4 regions of the Modicisalibacter sp. genome follow, and region 1 is predicted to be linked to each of the others. Evidence: predicted binding sites of a transcription regulator. Region 1 holds the regulator's gene; each other region holds the start of a gene.
What was found. The regulator sigma-54, encoded in region 1, starts transcription at its own class of promoters, with help from an activator protein. The targets are predictions, from matches to a motif close to TGGCACNNNNNTTGCTNT.

Region 1 (5,511 bases):
CAGCCACTTGACGTTGCCGCCGCCGACATGGCCGAGGGCGATGCCGCGGATCAGCACGGTCAGCGTCTGCGAACCGGCGATGCCGCCCATGCTGGCGACGATCGGCATCAGCACCGCCAGGGCGGTGATGCGCTGGATGGTGCCTTCGAACAGGCCGATCACCGCCGCGGCCAGGAAGGCGGTGAGCAGGTTGATGCCCAGCCACACCGCGCGCCGGCGGCTGGTGCGCCAGGCGGGCGCGAAGGTGTCCTCCTCCTCGTCCAGGCCGGCCATGCTCATCACCTGGTGCTCGGCATCCTCGCGGATCACGTCGACCACGTCGTCGATGGTGATTCGCCCCAGCAGGTGACCGTCGGTGCCGACCACCGGCGCCGAGACCAGGTCGAACTTCTCGAACAGCTTGGCGACCTCGGTGTCGGGCGTCATGGCGGGAATGCTGACGCCTTCGGTATCCATCAGTTCGCGGACCAGCATGGTGGTATCCGAGACCAGCAGGCGCTCGATCGGCAGGCTGCCGATCAGCTTGTCGCCGCGGGTGACCACCAGCAGGCTGTCGGTGGTGTCGGGCAGGCGCTCGTGGCGGCGCAGGTAGCGCAGCACGACGTCGAGGGTGATGTCCGGGCGGATGGTCACCGCATCGGTGTTCATCAGCCCGCCGGCGGTGTCCTCCGGGTAGGCGAGCACCGTCTCGAGACGCTGGCGTTCCTGCGCCTCCATCGAGGCCAGCACCTCGAGCGTGACGGTGTTGGGCAGCCGCTGCAGCAGGTCGGCCAGGTCGTCGACGTCCAGCCCCTCGGTGGCCGAGACCAGCTGCTGGGCGTTCATCCGGTTGAGGAACAGGGTCTGTAGGTCGTCGTTGAGATACTGCAGCACCTCGCCCTGCAGTTCCGGGTCGACCAGTTCCCAGAGGACCTCGCGCTCTCGCGGCGGGGTGGATTCCAGCAGGTGGGCCACATCGACGGGCGCCAGGCCGCGATTGAGCATGCGCCGGGCCTGGTCGAGGGCGCCGCTTTCCAGTGCCTCGTTGAGTCGTTCCAGGCGGGGCTGCAAGCGTTCGGGATTCTGGCTCATGCGTCTGTCGTCCTCGACCGGGTGGGCAGGCAGGCGCCATCTTAGCATTGCCTTAACGGGGGCAGGCAGCCCCGGCGTATCGACGACGTCGGTTCATTGCTCCTCGTCGAAGCGTGCCTCGAAGAGCGCCTGGAGGGCGTCCAGGGCTTCCTCGGCCTGGGGGCCTTCCGCCTCGATGGTCAGGCAGGTGCCGCAGGGGGCGGCGAGCATCAGCAGCGACATGATGTTGGCGGCATCGCCGCAGCGGGTCTGATGATGGACGATGATCCGCGCTTCGTAGCCCTGACAGCACTGGACGAGCTTGGTGGCGGCGCGGGCGTGCAGGCCGCGCTTGTTGGTCAGGGTCAGTTCACGGCTCGGCACGGGACGCCCCCACGGCGGTGTTGATGCCCAGCTCCCGATGGCGTAGCCGCACCTGATAGTGTTCGGCGAAGACTGCGGCGAGGCGCTCGGTGAGATAGACCGAGCGGTGCTGGCCGCCGGTGCAGCCGACGGCCACGGTCAGGTAGCTGCGGTTGCTGGCTTGGTAGGCCGGCAGCCAGCGCTCCAGCCAGGCGCGGATGTCGTCATGCATGGCGGTGACTTCCGGGTAGCCTTCGAGGAAGTCGACGATTTCCGGGTCGCGGCCGTTGAACTGGCGCAGCCGCGGGTCCCAGTAGGGGTTGGGCAGGCAGCGGGCATCGAAGACGATATCGGCGTCGAGCGGCACGCCGCGCTTGAAGCCGAAGGACTCGAAGGTCAGGGTCAGCTGGCCGCTGCGGTGATGGGCGACCTGCTCGGCGATGCGCCCGCGCAGCTCGTGCACCGACAGCTGCGAGGTGTCGATGACGAGGTCGGCGAGGTCGCGGATGCCCGACAGTGCCTGTTCCTCGGATTCGACGGCTTCCGCGAGGGTCATCTCGCTGTCCCGGGTCAGCGGGTGGCGCCGCCGCGTGGCCGAGTAGCGCTCGAGCAGGATCTTGTCCTCGGAGGTCAGGTAGACCACCTGGCAGTCGAGGCCGCGGGCGCGCAGCGTTTCCAGCAGCCCGGGAAAGCGTTCGAGGGCGGTGGGCACGTTGCGGGCATCGATGCTCACGGCAATATTGGAGCGGCGGGTGTCGTCCTGTCGGAGTTCATCGATCAGGGGGTCGAGGAGCATGGCCGGCAGGTTGTCGATGGCATAGAAGCCCAGGTCCTCGAGGGCCTGGAGGGCGATCGACTTGCCGGACCCGGAACGACCGCTGATGATCACGAGCTGCATCGCGGCGGCTCTCCTGGTGGCGGTGGAACGAGAAGCGCGACTAGCCGAGCGTCTCGCCGGATGTGCCTTCCTGGCGGCGAATGGCGTCGAGCAGGGTCTCGTAGAGCTCGCGCTGACTTTCGCTGTGACGCAGACGGCTGCGGATGTCGGCGTCGTTCATGATGCCGGCCACCTGGCCCAGCAGGGCGAGGTGAGTGTCGTCCGCTTCCTCGGGCACCAGCAGCACGAAGATCAGGTCGACCGGCTCGCCGTCGACGGCATCGAAGTCGATGGGTTCCTGCAGCTTGAGGAAGCCGGCGATCGGCGCCTTGCAGTGAGGGTTGCGCGCATGGGGGATCGCCACGCCGTTGCCGATCCCGGTGCTGCCCAGCCGCTCGCGGCCGATCAGGCGGCTGAAGACTTCCTGGCTGTCCAGGCTCGGCGTGTTCTGCGCGATGAAGGTGCTGAAGAATTCCAGCACGCGCTTCTTGCTCCCCCCGGGCACCGCGAAGAGCGTGCGCTCGGGGGGCAGGATGGCTTCCAGTGTCATGATGGGCGGAGTCAGCGGGCCCCGGCGCCTTGCGCGCGGGCCTGGGCCTTTTCCTTGTGCTTGACGAGCTGGCGATCGAGCTTGTCGGCCAGAGCGTCGATGGCGGCGTACATGTCGCCATTCTCGGCTTCGGCATGCAAGTCGGCACCGGCGGCGTGAAGGGTGCAGGCAGCCTGGTGGCGTTCCTTCTCGACCGAGAGGGTTACCTGAACGGTCGTGATGTTGTCGTAATGACGCTCGAGACGCGTCAGTTTCTCGTTGACGTAGTCACGCAATGCATCTGTCAGTTCGACATGATGGCCGGTGATATTCGCTTGCATGGACACGCTCCTGTTCCGGCGAGTGGTGGCTCGATTGTAACCCTTTTTGCAGCTTAGCAAACCCCTGTGAGAGGGCCGACGTGAAGATGGTTCGGACCCTGTCGATCAGGACGCTTCTGCGCCCCTTCAGGCTAGTCGCTTGCGCTCGCTGGAGGAAGGGATCCCCATGGCCTCGCGATACTTGGCGACGGTGCGGCGAGCCACCTTGATGCCGTCCGCGGCGAGCAGGTCGACCAGCTTGCTGTCGGAGAGCGGCTTGCGGGGCGGTTCCTCGCCGATCAGCTTCTTGAGCCGGGCGCGGATCGCGGTGCTGGAATGCGCATCGCCCTCGCCGCCGACATGGCTCGAGAAGAAGTACTTGAGCTCGAAGACGCCGCGTGGCGTGTGGATGAACTTCTGGGTGGTCACCCGCGAGATGGTGGATTCGTGCATTTCCACCGCCTGTGCGATGTCGGCCAGGATCAGGGGCTTCATGGATTCCTCGCCGTGGTCGAGGAAGTCCAGTTGCCGGGTCATGATCTCGCGCCCGACCTTGAGCAGGGTGTCGTTGCGGCTGGAGAGGCTCTTGATCAGCCAGCGCGCCTCCTGCAGGTGCTGCTTCATGAAAGTGTTGTCGTCGCTCTTGTCGGCGCGGCGAATCAGGGCGGCATAGTCGGGCTGGATGCGCAGGCGGGGCAGGGCTTCGGGGTTGAGCTCGATGCGCCAGCCTTCGTGCGAGTGGCGTGCCACCAGATCGGGAATCACGTAGTCGTTGCCGGTGGCGTCGAAGGCCTGGCCGGGACGCGGATCGAGGGTACGGATCAGCGCGATCACGCTGTCGAGCTGGTCGTCATCGAGCCGCAGCCGGCGCTTGAGCAGCTTGCGGTCGTCGCCGGCCAGGGCCTCGAGGAACTGCCGCACCAGTCGCCGGGCCTGAGGGAGCAGGGGCGTGTCGTCGGGCAGGACGCCGAGCTGTAAAAGCAGGCATTCGCGCAGGTCGCGGGCCAGGGCGCCGGTGGGCTCGAACTGCTGAAGGCGCATCAGTACCGCTTCCACCTCTGGGGCGCGCAGCCCCTCGAGGCCCTGGGCGCGCAGCCCGTCGACGAGACTGTCTAGGGGGGCGGCCAGGTAGCCGTCGGCGTCGACGGCGTCGATCAGGGTTTCGGCGATGATGCGTTCGCGCTCGTTCAGGTCGGCCATGGCGAGCTGCCAGGTGAGGTGGTCCTGAAGGCTTTCCCCGGCGGCATTGCGTTCGAGATCCGGCCCCTCGTCGCTGCGACTGCCGGAAGCCATGTCCTGATAGGTGTCGGACCAGTCGCTGTCGACGGCCAGCTCATCCGGGATGTCCTGGTTCCAGTCGTCCTCGGCCGCATCGCTGACGGCGGTCTCGCCGAACTCCTCCTCCATCTCGAGCATGGGGTTGGACTCGAGCGCCTGCTGAATTTCCTGGCGGAGGTCCAGCGTCGACAGCTGCAGCAACTGGATGGCCTGCTGCAGCTGGGGCGTCATGGTCAGCTGCGTGCCGACCCGGAGCTGCAACGTGGGTTTCATAGCCATGACGTGCCTACTTCGCTGACGGATTCGGGGATACCGTATCCCGCCCCCTCACGGCTTGCAAGTAGTTAAGCAATAACCGTGCCACGAAGCGCCGTAACGGTCGAGGGTTTCGTCGGAAGGAGGGTCAGAGCCGGAATTCGTGGCCCAGGTAGACTTCGCGTACCTTCTCGCTGGCCAGGATCGCCTCGGCGCTACCTTCGGCGATGATCTGGCCGTCGCCGACGATGTAGGCCTTGTCGCAGATGTCCAGCGTCTCGCGGACGTTGTGGTCGGTGATGAGGATGCCGATGCCGCGGTCGCGCAGCTGGCGGATGATGCTCTTTATCTCGCCCACCGAGATGGGGTCGACGCCGGCAAAGGGTTCATCGAGCAGGATGAAGGCCGGTTCGGTGGCCAGCGAGCGAGCGATTTCCACGCGGCGGCGCTCGCCGCCGGACAGGCTCATGCCCGTGTTGTCGCGAATGTGATCGATATGGAACTCCTCGAGCAGTTGCTCGAGGAGTTTCCTGCGCCCCGCCTTGTCGAGATCCCGGCGAGTCTCGAGGATGGCCATGATGTTGTCGGCCACCGAGAGCTTGCGGAAGATCGAGGCCTCCTGGGGCAGGTAGCCGATCCCGGCGCGGGCGCGCTGGTGCATGGGGGCGCGGCTCAGGTCCAGATCGTCGATGGTCACCTCGCCGGCGTCGGCGCGCACCAGACCGACGATCATGTAGAACGAGGTGGTCTTGCCCGCCCCGTTGGGGCCGAGCAGGCCGACGATGCTGCCCTGGCCGATGGTCAGGCTGATGTCCTGGACCACGCGGCGGTTCTTGTAG
Region 2 (5,511 bases), on a different contig from region 1:
AGCCGTCGCTGATCAGCGCGACGACGTCCCACTGCGACGCCAGGGCCTGGTCGACCAGGGCCAGCCAGCCCGGGGGTGGGTCGGTCGCCGGATCGAGAAACGCCAGCACGTCGGCCTGGCTGCGATTGGCCACGATATTGAGGCGCTGGCCTCGGGGCCGGTCGGGCAGCAACAGCAGCCGGGCGCCGTGTGCCTCGGCCAGCCGCTCGATGCGACTGCGAGACTTGTCGACGAGCAGCCAGATCTCGTGACGGGTGGGCGTCTGGCCGAAGTCCCGCGCGAGGCCGGCCAGGCAGCGCCCCAGGCGTGCATGACCGCGGCGGGCGTCAAGGATGACACTGTAGGAATGCATAATGGCGGTCCAGTGACGGTGCCGACCGGTTGCCGTGTCGCCGGCCGCCCGAAGCACCGCGCCCTTGGCGCTCGGTAGTGGTTTGTCAGCGTGCCCTGCCGTCCCGCGCGTTGTTTGTAATAAAGCGTAGCCGGTGGTTTCAAAGGGTATCAACTTGCAGCCTGCTGATTTTGTGGCGATTCGCGGGTGGTTTTTCCCTCCGTCGATGGTTGAGATGCTCCATTGATCGTCCGGGTTTTCGCCATCTTAGGCGCATGCACTGATATGGTGCATCAATGAAAATTGATGACCTTTTGTGGTGCATTAGGTCGACGGTGAAAAATGCCGACCACACTGGGATCACCGCTTTCATTATTCGGCGAGACTGTCAGCGTCGCCTTTTATGGCGGAATTTCATTGGCTTGCGACGATAGCGATAAATGGTGCGCCATTTTGGCACGGTGTCTGCATTTCGTTTGCCAGAACGGCACGTCATGGGCAATCCTGAAGCGGCGTGCTACAACGACGCTGGACACGCAAGCCATCGATTCGAGCTATCGGCTCATTTGTGGAGGACATCATGTCTGAGAAGACACTCGCCCTGATCGAAGAACACGACGTCAAGTGGGTGGACCTGCGCTTCACCGACACCAAGGGCAAGGAGCAGCACGTCACGATTCCGGCCGGCGCCGTCGATGAAGAGTTCTTCGAGAACGGCCAGATGTTCGATGGCTCCTCCATCGAAGGCTGGAAGGGCATCAACGAGTCCGACATGATCCTGCGCCCGGAGGACGGCTCCGGCTTCCTCGACCCGTTCACCGAGGACGCCACCCTGGTGCTGCGCTGCGACATCATCGAGCCGGCCACCATGCAGGGCTACGAGCGCGACCCGCGCTCCATCGCCAAGCGCGCCGAGGCCTACCTGCAGTCCACCGGCCTGGGCGATACTGCCTTCTTCGGCCCGGAGCCGGAATTCTTCATCTTCGACGAGGTGCACTGGAAGACCGACCTCCAGGGTGCGATGTACAAGATCACCTCCGAGGAAGGCGCCTGGGCCACCGATTCCACCAGCGTGGAAGGCGGCAACCTGGGTCACCGCCCGCGGGTCAAGGGCGGCTACTTCCCGGTACCGCCGGTGGACAGCTTCCACGACATCCGCAGCGCGATGTGCAACACCCTGGAGGCGATCGGCCAGGCGGTGGAAGTCCATCACCACGAGGTGTCCAACGCCGGCCAGAACGAGATCGGCGTGAAGTTCAACACCCTGGTCAAGAAGGCCGACGAGGTCCAGCAGCTGAAGTACGTGGTCCACAACGTGGCCCACGCCTACGGCAAGACCGCGACCTTCATGCCCAAGCCGATCGTCGGCGACAACGGCTCCGGCATGCACGTCCACCAGTCCTTCTGGAAGGACGGCACCAACCAGTTCGCCGGTGACGAGTACGCCGGCCTGTCCGAGATGGCGCTGTACTACATCGGCGGCATCATCAAGCACGCGCGGGCCCTGAACGCCTTCACCAACGCCTCCACCAACTCCTACAAGCGTCTGGTGCCGGGCTTCGAGGCGCCGGTCATGCTCGCCTACAGCGCGCGCAACCGTTCCGCGTCGATCCGCATCCCCTACACCGCCAGCCCCAAGGGCAAGCGCGTCGAGGCTCGCTTCCCCGACCCGACCGCCAACCCCTACCTGGCGTTCGCGGCGATGCTGATGGCGGGCATCGACGGCATCAAGAACAAGATCCATCCCGGCGACGCGATGGACAAGAACCTCTACGACCTGCCGCCGGAAGAGGGCAAGCAGGTGCCGACCGTGGCCAACAGCCTCGATCAGGCCCTGGAAGCCCTGGACAACGACCGGGCCTTCCTCACCGAAGGCGGCGTGTTCACCGACGACATGATCGATGCCTACATCGAGCTCAAGGAAGAAGACGTCCAGCGCCTGCGCATGGCGACGCATCCGGTGGAGTTCGACCTCTACTACAGCTGCTGATCCCGCCTCCGGCCGGCGCGGTGCGCCGGGCGTGTCGCGACATGGAGCCCGCCAATCGGCGGGCTCTTTGTTTGCGTTACACTCGGACGAGACACGCGGCCGTGTCGTCACGCCATCAAGGAGGGCTCCCATGAACCGCTGCCTGCCGGCCATGCTGCTGGCCGTCTGCCTAGTAGCGGGTGCGGCACCGAGCGTCGTTTCGGCGGCCAGCGTCTATCGCACCACCGATGCCCAGGGCAATGCGGTCTTCACCGACCGACCGGTGGAACAGGGCGAGCGTGTCGAGCTGGAGCCGCTGAGCGTGCTGCCATCCGCCCCCGTGCGCGAACCCGCGGCGCGTGATGTCGAGCGCGAAACGGCCCGGCAACCGGCGAGTGCCGACACGCCGTTCATGCCCTACACCACCTTCCGCATCGAACAGCCCGAGGATGGCGAGACGCTGCCTACCGGCGCCGCCGGCAACGTGCAGGTGGCGCTGGCCATCGAGCCCGCCCTGCGGCCGGACCACAAGGTCCGCCTGCTCGTCGATGGCCGGGTCAGCCAGTCGGCGCTGCACGCGCGCGTGTTCATGCTCACGGATCTGGTGCGTGGCGAGCACACCCTGCAGGCGGAGCTGCTCGACGCCCAGGGCCGGGTGCGCCATCGCAGTGCGCCGGTGACCCTCTACGTGCAGCGCGCCAGCGTCCATCTGCCTGCCAACCCCAACAATCCCGCCCGGTCGCCCTGAGCGGCGGCTTGCTGTTCACCACACTCGACACACCGATTTCGCCACCTTGGCACAGCCCTGCACGAGCAAATGCACCATAATGGTGCGTCAAGGGGCGCGCCATCGGCGTTCATCCCGCTGAATGCCGGGTTTCCCGGCATGGCGCGCTTCTTGCAGTCCTTGTCGTGACACATCCCGCACGGGAGAGCGCCCATGTATCAACGCCTGCTGGAGAACCTGACCACCGCCGTCGTCTATCTGGACGACGCCCTGCGCGTACGCTGGCTGAACCCGGCCGCCGAGGCGCTGCTGGCGGTCAGCGAGAGCCGGGTCAGGGGCACACGCCTGGACTGTCTGGAAGGCGACGGCGGCGCCATCGCGGCGGTGCTGACCAAGGCGCTGGAGGCCCGGCATCCCTTTACCCAGCGTGAGGCCGTACTGCTGCCCGCCGGGACGGAACCGGTCACGGTGGACTTCACGGCCACGCCGCTGTCGGACCGGGAGTTGCTGCTCGAGATCGAGCCCCGCGACCGGCTGATACGTATCTCCCGGGAGGAGGCGCTGATCACCCGTCAGGAGACCATCAAGGTGCTCTCGCGGGGGCTGGCCCACGAGATCAAGAATCCGCTGGGCGGCATCCGCGGTGCCGCCCAGCTGCTCGAGCGCGACCTGCCGGACCCGCAGCTGGCCGAGTTTACCCGGGTGATCGTCGAGGAAGCCGACCGTCTGCGTGACCTGGTCGACCGCATGCTCGGCCCCAATCGCCCCGCCGGGCACGAGCCGCTCAACATCCACAAGGTACTCGAGCGGGTACGGGCGCTGCTCGAGGCCGAGCACCCGCGGGTCGATTATGCACGCGACTACGACCCCAGCCTGCCGGACCTGCACGGCGACGAGGCGCAGCTGATCCAGGCGGTGCTCAACGTCGCCCGCAACGCCGTGCAGGCCCTGGAGGAGAGCGCCGTCGACGCGCCACGCCTGACGCTGCGTACCCGGGCCCGGCGCCAGTTCACCCTGGGCGCCGAGCGCCATCGGCTGGTCTGTGAGGTGGCGGTGATCGACAACGGCCCCGGGATTCCCCCCGCGCTCCAGGAGACGCTGTTCTATCCGATGGTCTCGGGACGTGCCGAGGGCAGCGGGCTGGGGTTGTCGATCGCCCAGTCGATCCTGCACCAGCACCAGGGACTGGTCGAGTGCGACTCGCAGCCCGGTTGCACGGAATTCCGCCTGCTGATCCCGCTGGCGTGTTCCGCATGAACCGGCCGGCGTCCCATCGCGCCGCCGGTGCGCCTCTCGTGACCTGCGCCGGAGGCGCCCCCACTGTTACCCGCTGGAGGGCTTTATGACCGACGCCGCTCGTATCGTCATCGTCGACGACGACCGTGCCATTCGCTGGGTGCTGGAGCGCGCCCTGGCCCAGCCCGACCTGGACGTGACCAGCTTCGACCGCGCCGACACCGCGCTGGAAAGCCTGCTGCGCCAGCCGCCGGACGTGCTGCTCACCGATATCCGCATGCCGGGGCTGGATGGCCTGGACCTGATGGCACGGCTGCGCGAGAGTCATCCGGACCTGCCGGTGATCGTGATGACCGCGCATTCCGACCTGGACAGCGCGGTGGCTTCCTACCAGGGTGGCGCCTTCGAGTACCTGCCCAAGCCCTTCGATGTCGATGAGGCGCTGGCGCTGGTGCGCCGCGCCGTGGCGCATGCTCGCGAGCGCCAGGCGCCGGCCAGCGCGCCGGAGGGGCTGACTGCCGAGATCATCGGTGAGGCGCCGGCGATGCAGGAGGTGTTCCGCGCCATCGGGCGGCTCTCGCAGTCGCACATCACCGTGCTGATCAACGGCGAGTCGGGGACCGGCAAGGAACGGGTCGCCCAGGCGCTGCACCAGCACAGCCCGCGCAAGGCGAACCCGTTCATCGCCCTGAACATGGCGGCGATCCCCAAGGACCTGATGGAGTCCGAGCTGTTCGGTCACGAGAAGGGCGCCTTCACCGGCGCCTCGGCGCAGCGCCGCGGGCGCTTCGAGCAGGCCGACGGCGGCACGCTGTTCCTCGACGAGATCGGCGACATGCCGCCCGATACCCAGACCCGCCTGCTGCGCGTGCTGGCCGACGGCGAGTTCTATCGTGTCGGCGGCCACACCCCGGTCAAGGTCGACGTGCGGATCATCGCTGCCACCCACCAGAACCTTGAGAAACTGGTCGAGGACGGCCGCTTCCGCGAGGACCTGTTCCATCGTCTCAACGTGATTCGCGTGCATCTGCCGCGGCTCGCCGAACGGCGCGAGGACATCCCGCGGCTGGCCCAGCACTTCCTCGCCGAAGCCGCCAGGGAACTGGCCACCGAACCCAAGGTGCTGACCCGCGAGGCCGAGCAGCATCTCACCCGGCTGGCCTGGCCCGGCAACGTGCGTCAGCTCGAGAACACCTGCCGCTGGCTGACGGTGATGGCCTCGGGCCGCGAGGTACTCGTCGACGACCT
Region 3 (5,511 bases), on a different contig from region 1:
CTGAGCGAGGCCGTCGACGTGCCCATCCAGTTGCACGCGCATGCCACCTCCGGACTCTCGGCGCTGTGCCAGCTCAAGGCGGTCGAGGCCGGCTGCCGGCACATCGACACCTGCAACTCGGCTTTCGCCGGCGGCACCAGCCATCCTTCCACCGAATCGATGGTCGCCGCCCTGCAGGGGACCGGCTATGACACCGGACTGGATCTGGAGGCGCTCAAGGAGGTGGGCGACTACTTCCGCGAGGTGCGCAAGAAGTACGCTGCCTTCGAGAGCGAGTTCACCCGCGAGGATGTCTCGGTACAGATCAACCAGGTGCCGGGCGGCATGATGTCCAATCTCGCCAACCAGCTCAAGGAACAGAACGCGCTGGGCAAGATTCGCGAGGTGTTTGCCGAGATTCCGCGAGTGCGTGCCGACCTCGGCTACCCGCCGCTGGTCACGCCGACCTCGCAGATCGTCGGCACCCAGGCGGTGATGAACGTGCTGACCGGCGAGCGCTACAAGACCATCACCAACGAGGTCAAGCGCTACCTGCTGGGCGGCTATGGCCATCCGCCGGCCGAGGTCAACGAGACCGTTCGTCGGCAGGCCATCGGCAACGAGCCGGTCGAGGAGGGGCGTCCGGCCGACAGCCTGTCGCCCGAGATGACGCGCCTGACCGGCGAGATCGGCGAGCTGGCCGAAAGCGAAGAGGATGTGCTGACCTTCGCCATGTTCCCCGACCTGGGACGCGACTACCTGCAGGGTCGCCGCGACGGCACCCTGGCGCCCGAACCGCTGCCCAGCGCCGAGCCGGCCAAGCGACCGGTGACCGAGGGCGTGCCCACCGAGTTCGTCATCGACGTGCACGGCGAGTCCTACGAAGTGCAGATCACCGGGGTGGGGCGCACCGGCGGCAAGCGCCAGGTCTACCTGACCCTGGACGGCATGCCCGAGGAAGTGGTCTTCGAGGCCAAGGACGATTATGTCGGCGGCGGCGAGTCGGGGCGTGCCAAGGCCTCCGCGCCCGGTCACGTGACCACCTCGATGCCCGGCAACATCGTCGACGTGCTGGTCGCGGCGGGCGACCGCGTCGAGGAAGGGCAGGCCGTGCTGATCACCGAGGCGATGAAGATGGAAACCGAGGTGCATGCCCGGGTCGCCGGCAGCGTCAAGGCCGTGCACGTGTCGCGCGGCGATCGTGTCACGCCCGGCGAGGTACTGATCGAGATCGAGTGACGTGGCATGCTCGTCACCCCTTGGTTGCCCGGCATCAATGCCGGGCTTTTTCGTCTCTGGCGGCTATCACCTATGCTGACAGCATCTTCAGGCGGATCGGGAGCGTGTCATGAACGCCAGAGGAGTGCTCGAGGAGTTGATGCAGCAGGCCGGCAGTCGAGGCAGGCGGGGCCCGGATCCACGCCGGCTGGTGCCCGGCAGCGCCCTGGGAATTCTGCTGGGGTCCCATCGCGGGCGCCGTGCCGGCCGCAAGGCGGTCAAGTATGGGGCCCTGGCCGGACTGGGGATGCTGGCCTGGCGCGCCTGGCAGTCGCACCAGGCCGAGCGGGAATCCCCCGAGCCGACCGTGCCCGACGACGGCGAGCCACTGGAGCAGTTGCAGGGCGAGGCCCGCGAGGCCCGCAGCATGGCGCTGCTCAAGGCGATGATCGCCGCCGCCCGCGCCGACGGCCATATCGATGCCGCCGAGCGCACTCAGCTGGTCGAGCAGATCAATGCGCTGGGTGCCGACCCACCGTTGCTGGCCTGGGTGGACGAGCAACTCCAGGCGCCGCTGGATGCCGAACAGCTGGCGATGGACGCTGATTCTCCCCAGGCGGCGCGTGAAATGTACCTGGCCAGCGTTGCCATCATCGACGTGCAGAACCCGATGGAGCGGGCCTGGCTCGATCAGCTTGCTGCCTCGCTGGGGTTGGGAGGCGACGTGATCGAGGCGCTCGAGGCCAGGACCGTGAACGGCGGCTGAGGCCGTCCGGGCATGATGGCCCCGCACGCCGTGCGGGGTGAAAAACGTATCTTCATCGACGCGAAGGAGAGAATCATCATGGATGACAGGCAGGCGAAGGATGAGCTGAGCCGCTGGCTCGATCGTTGCTGTGGTCAGGCGTGCAGGCTGGATGCGCGCAGCGTGCTGACCGGGGGTGTGCTGGGGCTGCTGTTGAGCAGCCGCCATGGCCGCAGCGCCCTGGGCAAGGCCGTCAAGTACGGTGCCGTGGCCGGACTGGGCGCCCTGGCATGGCGCGAACGGCAGCGCGGCACCGCCACGGCGCCCGGCGCGTCGACGCCGGGCGGCTCAGCGGAGCGTGACACGTCGGCCGGCGCCGACGAGCCGCCCGAGGTCTTCGAGTCGCCCTCGGGCGAGCCGCCGGCAGCCCCGCCGCGCGGCGAGGGTCCGCCGTCCGCCTGAGCGGAAGGGCGGTTGTTCAGTCACGATTCGGCGTGGCGCTGATCCGGTGCAATGCCAGGTCGGCGCCCTCGAATTCCTGCTCTTCGCTGAGACGGATACCCACCAGCCGCTTCAGTCCGCCGTAGACGATGCCGCCGGCGACGACCGCCAGCAGGATGCCGCCCAGCGTGCCGATGAGCTGCGAGGCCAGGCTGACCCCACCCAGCCCGCCCAGCCAGGTCTGGCCGAACAGGCCCGCGGCGATGCCGCCCCAGGCGCCGCAGATGCCGTGCAGCGGCCATACGCCCAGCACGTCGTCGATGCGCCAGCGATTCTGGGTGAGTGTGAACAGGGACACGAACAGGGCCCCGGCCACCACTCCCGTCACCAGGGCGCCGATCGGGTGCATCAGGTCCGAGCCGGCGCAGACCGCCACCAGCCCGGCCAGCGGCCCGTTGTGGATGAAGCCCGGGTCGTTGCGGCCCAGCGCCATGGCCGCCAGGATGCCGCCGACCATCGCCATCAGCGAATTGACGGCGACCAGGCCGCTGATGCCGTCGAGGGTCTGCGCGGACATGACGTTGAAGCCGAACCAGCCCACCGTCAGGGTCCAGGCGCCCAGGGCCAGGAAGGGGATGCTCGACGGCGGGTGGGCGGCCACCGCGCCATGGCGAGGGTAGCGGCCACGCCTTGCCCCCAGTGCCAGTACCGCCATCAGCGCGATCCAGCCGCCGAAGCCGTGCACCACCATGGAGCCGGCGAAGTCGTGGAAGGGGCGGCCGAAGGTCTGGGTCAGCCAGTTCTGGATACCGGCGTTGCCGTTCCAGACGATGCCCTCGTAGAACGGATAGGCCAGCCCGACCAGCAGCAGCGTGGCGGTGAACTGGGGGTAGAAGCGGGCCCGCTCGGCGATACCGCCGGAGATGATCGCCGGTATGGCCGCAGCGAAGGTCAGTAGGAAGAAGAACTTGACCAGGCCGTAGCCGTGGTCGGCCGACAGGGTCTGGGCGCTGACGAAGAAGCCCGAGCCATAGGCGATGAAATGGCCGATCGTGAAGTAGGCCACGGTCGAGGCGGCGAAGTCGGTAATGATCTTGACCAGGGCGTTGACCTGATTCTTGGCGCGTACCGTACCGACTTCGAGAAAGGCGAAGCCGGCGTGCATGGCCAGTACCATGCAGGAACCGAGGAGCAGGAACAGGACGTCGGAGCTGGAAGGCGTGTCGGTCATGGCGTGTCGTGTCGTTATGTGGGTTCCTGGTGCACGTCGCGGGGCTGATCGCGGGCGCCGTGCATTTGGTAAGCACGATACATGCCAATCCTGTTTCCATTTAAAAACAGCGGGTTGTTGTCAGGCCTCACCAGAACGATGCTTTCCATGCACTGGTTTGGTGCTCTGGGACTGCGGGAGTGCACCATAAGAGTGCCTTGCGCGGCGCCGGCTGCGCCTGAAATGCGCATGAATTTGCAGAGCCGGTGGGCTGTATCGACGGCGGGGGAAGCGTATGCTTATCTTGCAGTGCAGCACTCACTTCCGGAGTCGACCCATGTTTCCCGTCAATGCCTCGCTTGCCACGTCACTGACCGCCCTGTGGGACCCCCTGGGGCTGGGCCAGGCCGCCGTCGACTACTGGCGAGACACCCTCGAGCGCAGCGTGCTCTACCTGGATGTCATGCGCCAGCGGGGCAATCAGTATCTCGAGCACATGGAGCAGACGCGCCCCTCGGTGCTGGGTTTCGAGGCGGAGCTGCTGATCGACGGCCGGACGCTGGCGCGGCCGGTCAACTACGAACTGCTGCGCATCCTGCCCCCGGAGGGGGTCGAGATCGACGAGGACCAGCGTCCCTTCGTGGTGATCGACCCGCGTGCCGGACACGGGCCAGGGATCGGCGGCTTCAAGCCGGACAGCGAGATCGGCGTGGCCCTGCGAGCCGGGCACCCCTGCTACTTCATCGGCTTTCTGCCGTTTCCCGTGCCCGGCCAGACCGTCGAGGACGTGGTCGAGGCGGAAATCCAGTTCCTGCGTGCCGTCATCGAGCGGCATCCGCAGACCACGGAACGCCCCATGGTGGTCGGCAACTGCCAGGCCGGCTGGCAGATCATGATGGCGGCCGCCCTGGAGCCTGCCTGCTTCGGACCGATCCTCATCGCCGGTGCGCCGCTGTCCTACTGGGCGGGCGAACGCGGCAAGGCACCTATGCGCTACACCGGCGGCATGAGCGGTGGCAGCTGGGTCACGGCCCTGGCCAGCGACCTGGGGGCCGGCAACTTCGACGGCGCCTGGCTGGTGCAGAACTTCGAGAAGCTCAACCCGGCCAACACCCTGTGGAGCAAGCAGTATCGCCTGTTTGCCAACATCGACAGCGAGGCCGAGCGCTATCTGGAGTTCGAGCGCTGGTGGGGCGGGCACGTGGTGCTGGCCGGCGAGGAGATTCAGTACATCGTCGACAACCTGTTCGTCGGCAACCGCCTGAGTACCGCGCAGCTGCTCACCCGCGACGGCCGGCGCATCGACCTGCGCAACATCCGCTCGCCGATCGTGGTGTTCTGTTCTCGCGGTGATGACATCACGCCACCGCCCCAGGCGCTGGGCTGGATTTCCGACCTCTACGACAGTGCCGACGATATCCGGGCCAACGAGCAGACCATCGTCTACTGCATTCACGACACCACCGGCCATCTGGGCATCTTCGTTTCGGGCAGTGTCTCGCGCAAGGAGCATGCCGAGTTCACCGCCAACATGGACTACATCGACATCCTGCCGCCGGGCCTGTACGAGACCCAGGTCACCGAGCGCCCGACATCGGCTACCGGAGGCGTCGACGGCGACTACCTGCTCGAGTTCACGCCGCGGGAGCTCGACGATGTCGAGGCCGTGGTCCAGCCGCTGCACGAGGACGAGCGGCGCTTTGCCACCGTGGCGCGCCTCTCCGAGATCAACCTGGGGCTCTATCAGCGCTATCTGCGGCCGTGGATACGCACCTGGATGACCCCGGAAGGCGCACGCTGGATGCGCCGCATGCATCCGATCCGCCTGGGCTACAAGCTGCTGTCGGATCGCAACCCGGCGACGGTGCCTCTGCCGGTCCTGGCCGATACCGTGCGTGCCAATCGTGCCCCGGTGGGT
Region 4 (5,511 bases), on a different contig from region 1:
CGTGACGATCACGAAGCGTCCGTCGTCCTCGAGCCGCTGCAGCTTGCCGTCGAGCAGTGCCTGCAGCCAGATGCGCGTGCGCGGGGCGTGACTGGCGACGAGGTCCTGGATGGCCCGGGACTTGGCGGTATAGGAATCGGCAGCCAGGGCACGCAGTTCGGGCGGCGCCTGCTGCGGGGATGCCGCGTCCTGGGCCTGGGCATTGCCCAGGCCCAGGACGGCGAGGCAGCCGAGCAGCACAAGCGCGGTGATGGTCCGCAAGAGGGTCATGCGGGAATCCTTCGCGTGGCGTGTCGCGGAGCCGGCGACGGCAGCGCCGTGCCGGTTCCGGAGGTTATCGGAGCCGGCCGTGACGCGCACGGCCGGCGACTCGCATGGGCTGACTGGCCGTTTACTCGGCACTGCCGCCGCAGGTCTTCTCGACCACGTTGTAGTTGCCGCACTCCAGCGGCTTGCGCCAGTCGCTGATCAAGTCACGCGAGCCGGGCAGGTAATCGGACCAGGCGTCGCCGGCCACGGTGGAGGGCGTCTGCCAGACCACCGAGAACTGGCCGTTGTCCTGGATCTCGCCGATCATCACCGGCTTGGTGATGTGGTGGTTGGGCATCATCGTCGCGTAGCCACCCGAGAGGTTGGGCACGGTGACGCCGATGATCGCGTCCTTGACCGCGTCGACGTCGGTGGAGCCGGCCTTCTTGACCGCCTGCAGCCACATGTTGAAGCCGATGTAGTGGGCTTCCATCGGATCGTTGGTGACCACGGTGTCATCGTCGTCGTTGTAGGCGATCCAGTTGTCGATGAAGTCGTAGTTGGCGTCGGTATCGACGCTCATGAAGTAGTTCCAGGCCGCCAGATGACCGACCAGCGGCGCAGTGTCGATCCCCGAAAGCTCCTGCTCACCCACCGAGAAGGCCATGACCGGAATGTCGGCGGCGTCGATGCCCTGGTTGGCCAGCTCACGATAGAACGGCACATTGGCATCGCCATTGATCGTCGAGACTACCGCGGTCTTCTTGCCCTGGCTGCCGAACTGCTTGATGTTGGAAACGATGTTCTGCCAGTTGGAGTACCCGAATGGCGTGTAGTCGACCATGATGTCGTCATCGGCGACACCGTGTTCCTTGAGATAGGTCTCGAGAATCTTGTTGGTGGTACGCGGGTAGACGTAGTCGGTGCCCTCGAGTACCCAGCGCTTCACGCCGACGTTGTTCATCAGGTAGTCGACGGCCGGGATCGCCTGCTGGTTGGGGGCGGCGCCGGTATAGAAGATGTTCTCGGAGGACTCCTCGCCCTCGTACTGCACCGGGTAGAACAGCAGGCCGTTGAGCTCCTCGACGACCGGCAGAACCGCCTTGCGCGAGGCGGAGGTCCAGTTGCCGAAGATTACGTCAACCTTGTCCTTGGCGAGCAGCTGACGGGCCTTTTCGGCGAACAGCGGCCAATCGGAGGCCGGATCGACCACCACCGGCTCGAGTTTCTTGCCGAGCAGGCCGCCCTTCTCATTCTGCTGCTGGATCAGCATCAGGAGCTCATCCTTCAGCGTCGACTCGCTGATCGCCATGGTGCCGGAGAGCGAGTGAAGGATACCGACCTTGATGGTGTCTTCCTGAGCCAGGGCAGGAACCGAAATTCCCAGGCCGAGCAGGCCGGCCGCGATCCAGCGATGGGGCTTGGTTGCGTTCACTTGAATCTCCTTGCGCTTATGATTGTTGGTCGTGTCCAGCGGCGAGCGCACTATGGCGGACGCCTTGACATCGCAATTGCAAGGAATGTGCCACTATTTCAAAAAATACTGATCACCCTTTACAAACAGTAGCTTGAATAGCGAAGAAAAGCCCTATCCCGGTATACCGCTCTCGGACCGACACCCGGCAGGCGCCACAATGAAGCAGCCTTGACGGGATCACGCACCACAACAAGGCAGGCTATATAAAAGAGAGGGAAAAATGCCCGCCGGTTGCAGCGGGCGGCGTCTCAAGCGCGTCATTCCTCCGGGTAAAAGGCGTCCTCGGGCAGCGCCATCAGCGTCTCGGCGCCCGCTCCGATCTCGTGCTCCAGCGATGTTACCCGGGGCAACAGGCGCGTCAGGAAGTAGCGCCCCACCGCCAGCTTGGCACGATAGAAGGAATCACCCGAGGGCCCCTGCTGCTGCAGGCCCTGGCGGGCCGTGGTCATCATGCGCCACCACAGCCAGGCATAAACGACATGTCCCAGCAGCGAGAGATAGCCGGTCGCCGCTGCACCCAGCTCGGAAGCATCCTCGCGGGCCCGTTCCAGCAGCCCCGCCGTGGCGCGCTCCAGTCCAGCCACGGCCTCGGTGACGCGCCGGCGTTCATCGGCCAGTTCCGGGTCGCGCTGCGCATCGAGCTCGCTGCGGACGCGCTCGACGAGTCGCGCGACCAGAGCGCCCTGATTGCGGAACAGCTTGCGTCCGACCAGATCCATCGCCTGAATGCCGTTGGTGCCTTCATAGATCATCGCGATACGCGCATCACGCACGTACTGCTCGGCGCCCCACTCCACACAGTAGCCATTGCCGCCATAGAGTTGCTGGGCCTCGACGGTGACGTCGAAGCCCCGATCGGTGAGAAAGGCCTTGGCCACCGGCGTGAGCAGAGCCACCAGGGCCTCGGCGTCTTCGCGCACGGCGGCGTCGGGATGCAGGCGCGCCCGGTCGAGCTGGCCGGCGACGAAGCCCGCGAAGGCGCGCCCGCCCTCGTTCCAGGCGCGGATGTCCAACGCCATGCGGCGCACGTCGGGGTGCACCAGGATCGGATCGGCCGGCTGGTCGGGCTCCGCCGCGCCCTGCGGCGCCCGCCCCTGGCGCCGCTGACGGGCGAAGTCCATGGCGCTCTGGCCGGCGACCTCGCCTAGCCCCAGCCCCTGCAGCCCGATCGACAGCCGCTCGTAGTTCATCATCGTGAACATCGCCGCCAGGCCCTGATGCGGCTCGCCGATCAGCACGCCCTCGGCGGCGTCGAAGTGCATCACGCAGGTCGCGCTGCCCTTGATGCCCATCTTGTGCTCGAGACCGCCACAGCTGACGCCGTTGGCTTCGCCGAGTACACCGTCCGCGCCCACCTGGCGCCTGGGCACCAGAAACAGCGAGATGCCCCGGGTGCCGGGCGGGGCATCGGGCAGCCTGGCGAGCACCAGATGCACGATATTGTCGACCATGTCGTGCTCGCCGCCGGTGATCCAGATCTTGCTGCCGGTGATCGCGTAGCACGCCTGCCCGACGGCGTCCTCCCCCGCCAGGGGCTCGGCGCGCGTGCGGATCAGGCCGAGATCGGTGCCGCAGTGGGGCTCGGTCAGGCACATGGTGCCCAGCCACTCGCCGGCGTACATGCGCGGCAGGTAGACGCGCTTGACCGGCTCGGGGGCGTGATGATCCAGCAGCAGGGTGGCACCGGTGTTGAGCGCCGGGTACAGGGCGAAACCGGTATTGGTGGCGTAGAGCATCTCCTCGAAGGCCACGGTCAACAGCTTGGGCATGCCCTGGCCGCCATGCTCGGGATTGCCGCCCAGGCCGAACCAGCCGCCCTCGGCCAGCGTGCGCCGGGCTTCCTTGAAGCCGTCGGGCGTGGTGACCCGCCCGGCCTCGAAACGACAGCCCTGGGCATCGGCGGGCTGGTTGAGCGGAAACAGCTCGGCGCGGGTCAGACGGGCCGCTTCCTCGAGGATGGCATCGGCCAGATCGGGCGTCAGCTCGCGGGTGGCGGGCATGGCGGCCCACTCGTCACCGGCCTGGAAAACCTCGTTGAGCACGAAGCGCATGTCACGCAGGGGTGCCTGATAGTAGGCCATGAACGGGACTCCAGCAGATTCAAACGGTCGCTTGAATGTAGCGCAGATCGGCCGGCGCCGTCATCTCGACCTTCGCCGGGCGGTGCATCGCGATGTTGCCTCGACGCATCGCCGAACGGCCGGTTTCACCATCTTTGTGCCGCAATTTCTCCCGAAAGGTGGTAGGCAGGGATTTATTGATTCAGGATAATTCCTGACGCTTGCGCGTTCCTGTCGAGTCGCCGCCCCTGCCGGCGAAACACGCTCGAACGACGCATGGGGAACGCAAGGGGAATGTCGAGAGCGGTATCATCCCCGACATTGCATCTCGGACTGAAAAACGGAGACAACCCGTGGCTCAAGACACCAACAGCCAGCCGGAGCCGCCACAGGAAGGCGTGCCAGCCCCTGAAGGCCCGGCCAATCTCATCGATACCGATTACGTGATCGGACAGGACAACATCACCACCAACAAGTTTGGCTTCGATGTCGACCTGCACGGCAAGGTCTTCACGATCTCGTCGCTGTTGATCCTGTTCTTCGTGATCATCACCCTCGCGCTGCCCGACCAGATGGGGCCGATCTTCAACGGTACCCGCCAGTGGCTGACCAGTCACCTGAGCTGGCTCTTCCTGCTGTCCGCCAACATCTTCGTCATCGTCTCGGTGGTGCTGATCTTCACGCCGCTGAGCAAGGTGCGCATCGGCGGAGCTCACGCCAAGCCGGATTTCAGCTACGCCGGCTGGTTCGCGATGCTGTTCGCCGCCGGCATGGGCATCGGCCTGATGTTCTATGGCGTCTCCGAGCCGATGACCCACTTCGGCACCTCGCTGGGCGGCACCACCGTCGAGAACGGCGTGCGTACCGACTGGGCGCCGCTGGGCGCCGCTGGGCGCCGCCCAGGGTGACGAGCAGGGCGCCATCGCACTGGGCATGTCCGCCACCATCTTCCACTGGGGGCTGCATCCGTGGGGCATCTATGCCGTGGTCGCCCTGGCGCTGGCCCTTTTTTCCTACAACAAGGGCCTGCCGCTGACCATGCGCTCGATCTTCTACCCGATCCTGGGTGAGCGCGTCTGGGGCTGGCCGGGCCATCTCATCGACATCCTGGCCGTGTTCGCCACCCTGTTCGGTCTGGCGACCTCACTGGGCATCGGGGCCTCCCAGGCGTCCGCGGGGCTGCACTATCTGTTCGACACGCCCAACAACAACGTGGCGATGGTCGTGCTGATCATGGGCATCACCCTGGTCGCGCTGGGGTCGGTCGTGCTGGGCGTCGACAAGGGCGTCCAGCGCCTCTCGCAGCTCAACATGGTCCTGGCCTTCCTGCTGCTGGCCTTCGTGATCTTCGTCGGCCCCACGCTGATGATCGCCACCGGCTTCTTCGAGAACCTGGGCTCCTACCTGAAGAACCTGCCGGCGCTGTCGAATCCCTTCGGCCGTGAAGACGTCAACTTCGTGCAGGGCTGGACCGCCTTCTACTGGGCCTGGTGGATCTCCTGGTCGCCGTTCGTGGGCATGTTCATCGCTCGCGTCAGCCGCGGCCGCACGGTACGCGAGTTCCTGATCGCCGTGCTGCTGGTGCCCTCGCTGGTCTCCGTGCTGTGGATGACCGCCTTCGGCACCACCGCCATTCACCAGGTCATCGCCAACGGGTTCGAGGGGGTCAAGGATGCTGCCCTGGAGCTGCAGCTGTTCGTCATGCTCGGCCAGCTGCCGCTGACC

Region 2: glnL (nitrogen regulation protein NR(II)) is a predicted target of sigma-54. The motif match lies at 3,188-3,205, and genes of this name have one in related genera.
Region 3: ACTCB7_RS09055 (ammonium transporter) is a predicted target of sigma-54. The motif match lies at 3,684-3,701, and genes of this name have one in related genera.
Region 4: urtA (urea ABC transporter substrate-binding protein) is a predicted target of sigma-54. The motif match lies at 1,760-1,777, and genes of this name have one in related genera.

What each region holds. Positions count from the first base shown of each region.
Region 1 covers NZ_JBSREH010000041.1:84,914-90,424, forward strand. The annotation lists gene mgtE (magnesium transporter) at 1-1,071, opposite strand, end outside; gene ACTCB7_RS12495 (HPr family phosphocarrier protein) at 1,165-1,434, opposite strand; gene rapZ (RNase adapter RapZ) at 1,421-2,311, opposite strand; gene ptsN (PTS IIA-like nitrogen regulatory protein PtsN) at 2,352-2,840, opposite strand; gene hpf (ribosome hibernation-promoting factor, HPF/YfiA family) at 2,852-3,160, opposite strand; gene ACTCB7_RS12515 (RNA polymerase factor sigma-54) at 3,287-4,696, opposite strand; gene lptB (LPS export ABC transporter ATP-binding protein) at 4,821-5,511, opposite strand, start outside.
Region 2 covers NZ_JBSREH010000013.1:46,533-52,043, reverse strand. The annotation lists gene ACTCB7_RS04915 (glycosyltransferase family A protein) at 1-352, opposite strand, end outside; gene glnA (glutamate--ammonia ligase) at 912-2,321, shown strand; gene ACTCB7_RS04905 (DUF4124 domain-containing protein) at 2,452-3,048, shown strand; gene glnL (nitrogen regulation protein NR(II)) at 3,241-4,284, shown strand; gene glnG (nitrogen regulation protein NR(I)) at 4,370-5,511, shown strand, end outside.
Region 3 covers NZ_JBSREH010000026.1:1,305-6,815, reverse strand. The annotation lists gene oadA (sodium-extruding oxaloacetate decarboxylase subunit alpha) at 1-1,218, shown strand, start outside; gene ACTCB7_RS09065 (tellurite resistance TerB family protein) at 1,328-1,963, shown strand; gene ACTCB7_RS09060 (DUF533 domain-containing protein) at 2,042-2,404, shown strand; gene ACTCB7_RS09055 (ammonium transporter) at 2,421-3,614, opposite strand; gene ACTCB7_RS09050 (DUF3141 domain-containing protein) at 3,931-5,511, shown strand, end outside.
Region 4 covers NZ_JBSREH010000025.1:9,662-15,172, reverse strand. The annotation lists gene urtB (urea ABC transporter permease subunit UrtB) at 1-261, opposite strand, end outside; gene urtA (urea ABC transporter substrate-binding protein) at 392-1,684, opposite strand; gene ACTCB7_RS08285 (acyl-CoA dehydrogenase C-terminal domain-containing protein) at 1,984-3,807, opposite strand; partial or broken gene ACTCB7_RS08280 (BCCT family transporter) at 4,140-5,511, shown strand, end outside.